2 regions of the Cupriavidus sp. FW216-B1 genome follow, and region 2 is predicted to be linked to the other one. Evidence: predicted binding sites of a transcription regulator. Region 2 holds the regulator's gene; the other holds the start of a gene.
The links. Region 2 encodes NrdR, which represses ribonucleotide reductase genes. Its sites were predicted from a motif close to CACNANATNTNGTG; they were not measured.

Region 1: a site for NrdR is predicted at 2,020-2,033, ahead of AC3WXD_RS29500 (ribonucleoside-diphosphate reductase subunit alpha). Genes of this name have one in related genera too.

What each region holds. Positions count from the first base shown of each region.
Region 1 is NZ_JBYTEL010000022.1:75,821-79,199, reverse strand. It holds gene AC3WXD_RS29500 (ribonucleoside-diphosphate reductase subunit alpha) at 1-1,798, opposite strand, end outside; gene ampD (1,6-anhydro-N-acetylmuramyl-L-alanine amidase AmpD) at 2,310-2,933, opposite strand; gene AC3WXD_RS29490 (sigma-54-dependent transcriptional regulator) at 2,926-3,379, opposite strand, start outside.
Region 2 is NZ_JBYTEL010000002.1:40,877-44,255, forward strand. It holds gene pilV (type IV pilus modification protein PilV) at 1-303, opposite strand, end outside; gene AC3WXD_RS07060 (GspH/FimT family pseudopilin) at 308-1,024, opposite strand; gene nrdR (transcriptional regulator NrdR) at 1,187-1,654, opposite strand; gene glyA (serine hydroxymethyltransferase) at 1,817-3,064, opposite strand; ZMP/ZTP riboswitch at 3,187-3,288, opposite strand.

The DNA of each region.
Region 1 (3,379 bases), on a different contig from region 2:
TCTCGCTCTCGTTGGTGTTGAGCGTGATTTCCGTGCACAGGTTGGAGCTGTGCACCACGCCCACGTGCTGCTGCGGGCTGCGGATGTTGCACGGATCCTTGAAGGTGATCCACGGGTGGCCGGTCTCGAACAGCATGCCCAGCATCTTGCGCCACAGCTGCATGGCGGGGATCTTCTTGAACAGCTTGAGCTCGCCGCTGGCGGCCTTGGCTTCGTAGCCGAGGTAGGCGGCCTCGAAGGCGCGGCCGACCTTGTCGTGCAGGTCCGGGCAGGTGGCCGGCGAGAACAGCGTCCATTCGCCGTTTTCCATCACGCGCTTCATGAACAGGTCGGGAATCCAGTTCGCCGTGTTCATGTCGTGGGTGCGGCGGCGGTCGTCGCCGGTGTTCTTGCGCAGCTCGAGGAATTCCTCGATGTCCAGGTGCCAGGTTTCCAGGTACGCGCACACCGCGCCCTTGCGCTTGCCGCCCTGGTTGACCGCCACGGCGGTGTCGTTGACCACCTTGAGGAACGGCACCACGCCCTGCGACTTGCCGTTGGTGCCCTTGATGTGCGAGCCGAGCGCGCGCACGTTGGTCCAGTCGTTGCCCAGGCCGCCGGCGAACTTGGACAGCAGCGCGTTTTCCTTGAGCGCCTCGTAGATGCCTTCGAGGTCGTCCGACACGGTGGTCAGGTAGCACGACGACAGTTGCGAGCGGCGCGTGCCCGCGTTGAACAGGGTTGGCGTGGACGACATGAAGTCGAACGACGACAGCAGCTGGTAGAACTCGATGGCGCGGCCTTCGCGGTCCTTCTCGCCCAGCGCCAGGCCCATCGCCACGCGCATGAAGAAGGCCTGCGGCATTTCGATGCGCGTCTCGTCGATGTGCAGGAAATAGCGGTCGTACAGGGTCTGCAGGCCGAGGTAGTTGAACTGGAAGTCGCGCTGGGCGTCCAGCGCGGCGCCCAGGCGGGCCAGGTCGAAGGTGGCCAGCTTTTCGTCGAGCAGCTCGGCTTCGATGCCGCGCGCGATGAACTTGGGGAAGTAGTCGGCGTAGCGCGACACCATCTCGGTCTGGGTCACTTCGGTGCCCAGGATTTCCTTGCGGATGGTGTGCAGCAGGATGCGCGCGGTGACCTGGCTGTAGGCCGGGTCCTTCTCGATCAGGGTACGCGCGGCCAGGATGGCCGAGTCGTAGACCTGCGTCATGGGCACGCCGTCGTACAGGTTCTTCAGCGTTTCCCGGAGGATCGGCTCGGCGCTGACGGCGTCGCCGAGGCCCGAGCAGGCGTTGTCGATCAGCGCGTGCAGCGAGCTCACGTCGAGCACGCGGGCCACGCCGCCGTCGCTCACGTTGAAGGTGGCGCCGCCTTCCTGCACGCGGGCAACCGCCTGGGCATTGGCCTGGGCGCGTTCCTGGGTGCGCTTCTCGCGGTACAGCACGTAGGAGCGGGCCACTTCATGCTCGCCCGAGCGCATCAGCGCCAGCTCGACGTGGTCCTGCACGTCCTCGATATGGAAGGTGCCGCCGCTCGGGCGGCTGCGCAGCAGCGCGCGCACCACGTTCTGGGTGACGAGCTCGACCACTTCGCGCACGCGCGCGGAAGCGGCGCCCTGCCCGCCGTTGACGGCCAGGAAGGCCTTGGTCACGGCCACCGAGATCTTGCTCGGCTCGAACGCCACCACGGCGCCGTTGCGGCGGATGATCTTGTAGTCCTGGTAGTTGCCAGCGCCGGCAGCAGCGGGGCTCGACTGCGGGTTGGCTGCGACACCGGCGGCGACGGCGCCGGTGGAAAATTCGTTCTGGGCTGTCTGCATGAGGAACTCCTGTTCTTACCCGTGTTTTATGAGTGACAAAGAGTCCCGAGCAAAAAACCGCAAGATGGAACGGCTCGCCCGGCCCTGACCGGCCGGGGCGAACTGCATTGCTGGATTCTGCTGGGACTCTTGTGACGCGCCAGTCCTCGGGCGGACCGCACGCTACGCGCTGTCGCGCCGCGGCGGTAACTGCACACCTAGGCTGGCTCCCCGAAAAGCACCACTAGATATAGTGGTCGATGCGAAAAACTGGACTAAGTATAGTGAAATGAAGCGGCTTGACCAGTCTTGACAAGCGCCTTTTTGAAGCGGAGCCGGTGGCGGCGGGGGCATGCGGTCCCGCACCAAACCCGCCAGCCCAAGAGACGCAAGGGATCCCGCCCGGCGGTACGTTACCGCACCATGAAAAGAAATTTTTTCGATTGCCCGGGCCGCTTCGATAGGGGCCGGACTTTATCAGGGTTTTCCCTTGCCCGCTCGATCCCCCCAGAACGCGCGGCGCGGGCTTGCCTCAGGGCCGCCCTTTGCGGTAGGGCAGCATCCCGGAAGCCAGGCCGGCGGCCGCCGCGAAGGCCGCCCAGTCGAAATGCGGGCCCGGATCGGTCTTGCGCCCCGGAGCGATGTCGCTGTGCCCGGCCAGCGCGCGCACCGGGTAGGCGGCGAGCAGCGCACGCACCAGCGCCGCGGCGGTGTGGTATTGCGCCAACGTGAACGGCTGGTCGTCGCTGCCTTCGATCTCGATGCCGATGGAAAAGTCGTTGCAGCGCGGCCGGCCGAGGAACTCGGACTGCCCCGCGTGCCACGCGCGGTCCAGGCAGGACACGAACTGCACCAGCTCGCCGGTGCGCGTCACCAGGAAATGCGCCGAGACACGCACCTCGTGGATGGTGGCGAAGAACGGATGGCGCGACGGGTCGAGCCGGTTCTGGAAGAAGGCCTCGATGTCGCCGCTGCCGAACTGGCCGGGCGGCAGGCTGATGTTGTGGATCACCACCAGGTCCACCGGCAGGCCGGCCGGGCGCGCGTCGAAGTTGGGCGACGGCACGCGGCGCGCGGCCGGCACCCAGCCCGCGGGGTCGGGGCGGAAGGCGGCCGGGGCGGAAGGCACGGCGCCGCCGTGGACGTGCTCAGGCATCGCGCCCTCCGTGGGCGGCGGCATCCAGGCCCTCGCCGCCGGCGTCGTCGGCGGCATCCTCGCGGCCTTCGCGGATGCCCAGCTGCTGGATGCGGTAGCGCAGCTGGCGGAAGCTCAGGCCCAGCAGCGGCGCCGCCGCGGTGCGGTTGAAGCCGGTCTGCTGCAGGGCCTGCAGGATGAGGTCGCGCTCGAGCGCTTCCAGGCGGCCGGGCAGGTCGATCGGGAAGGTGACGCGGCCGGCCTCGCCGGCGGCGTCGCCCGGCGCCGGTTCACCGTACCCGCCGTGTGCGTCGGGCGCCTCGGCGCGGCCGGCGTAGCGGGCGTCCGACGGGACGCCGGGCGCGGCGGCCGGCGGCGGGCTGCCCGCGGGCGCGCCGGCGTAGGCGCCGCCGGGCGGCGCCGCGCCGGGCTCCAGCGGGCCGAGGTCGTCCACCTCGATGGCGTCG
Region 2 (3,379 bases):
GTAGCACGCGGGCGTGGTCTGTCCGGTCGGCAGGTTGTAGGTGCCGGCCTTGGTCGCGGTCTCGTTGCTGCGGATCTGGTCGGCGAGGTTGTAGGCCATCACGGTGGCGATGTTGCGCATCGACGCGGTGCGGTTGTCGAGCAGCGTCTGCATCTGGAGCACGGTCAGGGCCAGCACGCCGATCGACAGGATGACCAGCGTGACCAGCGCCTCGATCAGCGTGAAGCCGCGCGCCTGGCCGGGCCGGCGGCGCGGCGCACGCTGCGGGCGCGTGGCGGCGGGGTGAGCGAGCGGGCGGCTCATGGCGTCACGACGCATTGCAGGCGGCCTGCTGGGAGCTGGCGCGGCCGGTGCCGGTCAGCGAGACCGTCAGCCCGTCGGCGGTCGAGCCGTGCTCGCAGAATTGCCAGGCGGCGTTGGGCGGCGTCGACGCGCCGAACGAGCGGAACCGCACCACGGTGCCGGAGGGGATGTTGCTGGCCACGACCGCGGTCCGGGCGTTCGGCGCATCGCTGTGGCGGACGACTTCCTCGCTGGCGCCGATCTGGCCGTCGCTGTCGGCATCGATGAAGATGACACGGCGCCTGGACCAGTCGTCCGTGCAGCTGGCGCCGTCCGCGGTCGGGCAGATGGTGACGGTGGCGTTGCGCCGCGCGGCCTCGCTGCGCGCGGTCTCGATGTCGCTGATCAGCCTGGACGACTCGCTCGTCATCCGGCTGCGATGCAGGAAGGAACTGAAGTTCGGGATGGCCGCCGCCGCCAGGATGGCCAGCACCGACAGCGTCACCATCAGCTCGATGAGCGTGAAGCCGCCCGCGCGGGAGGCGCCGGGCCGGTCATGGCGGTCATGCAGGGGGGAGGGAGCGGCCAGGGCGTCCCGGGAGAAATCCGGACGCGGGCCATGCGGACGCGAGCCGGCCAGCGCCGCCCGTTTGCCGCACGGCGCTTTCCCCGGTGCCCACGATGGCCTGGCGCGCGCACGCGTCGCCAAGCCCGCTGCCGCGAGGCAGGAAGGCTGACCCATAGTGACTCCCGTCCGAAAAACTGTTCTTATCTGTTCTTATTTATTCTTTACCGGCGTACCTCGCCTCTGCGTGCGAGTCGACCGTACCTTCCACTGCGCATTGATCATAGCTGGCGCAGATTAAAAGGTAGTGCAGATTAAACAGCTTTCCTCGGAGTTCTGCTACCCCTTTCGAGGGGTAGACGAAGAAAATTCATCGAGCATGTCGCGGAATTCAGACACGTCCTCGAAACTCCGGTAGACCGAAGCGAAGCGGATGTACGCGATCTTGTCGAGCCGGCGCAGCTCGCGCATGACCAGCTCGCCCACCTGGCTGCTGGGGATTTCCTTTTCCCCCAGGCCGAGCAGCCGCTCCTCGATGCGGGCGATGGCGGCGTCGATGGCCTCGGCCGAGACCGGGCGCTTGCGCAGCGCCAGGCGCATGGAATCCTTCAGCTTGTCGCGCACGTAGTCGGCGCGCGAGCCGTTCTTCTTGACGATGGCGGGGAAGGAGCGCTCGATCCGCTCGTAGGTGGTGAAGCGGCGGTCGCAGGATTCGCAGCGGCGGCGGCGGCGCACGGTATCGCCTTCTTCCGACATGCGCGTGTCCAGGACCTGCGTGTTGGGATGGGCGCAAAAAGGGCATTTCATGCCTGACCACCTTGAAAGTTGAGCCTGGGCGCAGGCCGCGCGGGGCGGCGTCTCGTCATCTTGTCATTCTGTGAGACGCCGGGCCGGGTTGGCAAGGCGCGTGCCGCGCGGGGCGGCACGGGCTGCCGGCCGCCCGCGCGCAGGCGGGCGGCGCAGGGCGCGTCAGCCGTAGACCGGGAAACGCTTGGTCAGGGCCGCCACCTGCTCGCGCACGCTGGCGATGTTGGCCGCGTCGTGCGGGTTGTCCAGCACGTCGGCCACCAGGTTGGCCACCAGGCGCGCCTCGTCTTCCTTGAAGCCGCGCGTGGTCATGGCCGGCGAGCCCAGGCGGATGCCCGAGGTGACGAACGGCTTTTCCGGGTCGTTGGGGATGGCGTTCTTGTTGACGGTGATGTGGGCCTCGCCCAGGACCTTCTCGGCTTCCTTGCCGGTGATCTTCTTGGCGCGCAGGTCGACCAGCATCACGTGGCTCTCGGTGCGCCCGGAGACGATGCGCAGGCCGCGCTCGATCAGGGTCTCGGCCAGCACGCGGGCGTTCTTGACCACCTGCTGCTGGTAGGTCTTGAACTCGGGCGAGAGCGCTTCCTTGAAGGCCACGGCCTTGCCGGCGATGACGTGCATCAGCGGGCCGCCCTGGATGCCGGGGAAGATGGCCGAGTTGATGGCCTTCTCGTGCTCGGCCTTCATCAGGATCACGCCGCCGCGCGGGCCGCGCAGGCTCTTGTGGGTGGTGGTGGTGACGAAGTCGGCGTGCGGCACCGGGTTGGGGTACTCGCCGGCGGCGATCAGGCCGGCGTAGTGGGCCATGTCGACCATGAACAGCGCGCCGATCGATTTGGCCACGCGCGCGATGCGCTCGAAGTCGATGCGCAGCGCGAAGGCCGAGGCGCCGGCGATGATCAGCTTGGGCTGCTTTTCGCGGGCCAGCTTTTCCAGCGCGTCGTAGTCGATGTCTTCGTTGGCGTCCAGGCCGTAGCTGACCACGTTGAACCACTTGCCGCTCATGTTGAGCGCCATGCCGTGGGTCAGGTGGCCGCCTTCGGCCAGGCTCATGCCCATGATGGTGTCGCCCGGCTTGAGCGCGGCGAAGAACACGCCCTGGTTGGCCTGCGAGCCGGAGTTGGGCTGCACGTTGGCGGCTTCGGCGCCGAACAGTTGCTTGACGCGGTCGATGGCGAGCTGCTCGACGATGTCGACGTACTCGCAGCCGCCGTAGTAGCGCTTGCCGGGATAGCCTTCGGCGTACTTGTTGGTCAGCTGCGAGCCCTGCGCGGCCATCACGGCCGGCGAGGTGTAGTTCTCGGAGGCGATCAGCTCGATGTGCTCTTCCTGGCGCTGGTCTTCCTTCTGGATGGCGGCGAAAAGCTCGGGGTCGATCTGGTCGATCGTATAGCGGCTGCGTTCGAACATGGCGAAAAACTCGTCTTAAGAAATGGGGATCCGAATGGCTTCGGGGTAGGGCGCGCGGGGAAGGCACAGGCGACCGGCACCGGACACGCTGAACGTCCGGCGCAGGGCGCACCCTGCTTCCCATTCGCTGCCCAGGCGAGCGGCAGGCGCTTGAAACTTCGCGCCAGAGAGCTTGCGCTTCCTCGTGGTAGTACCCACTGACTTCGCCAGTCGCGCAAGATGGAATGGTTGGCGGCAGTTTACGCGAGGCGCCGGCCGGCTGCAAGACGGCCCGGCGCGGCCTAGGCGGCAGGCCCTAGCGGAAAGCCGGCGGCT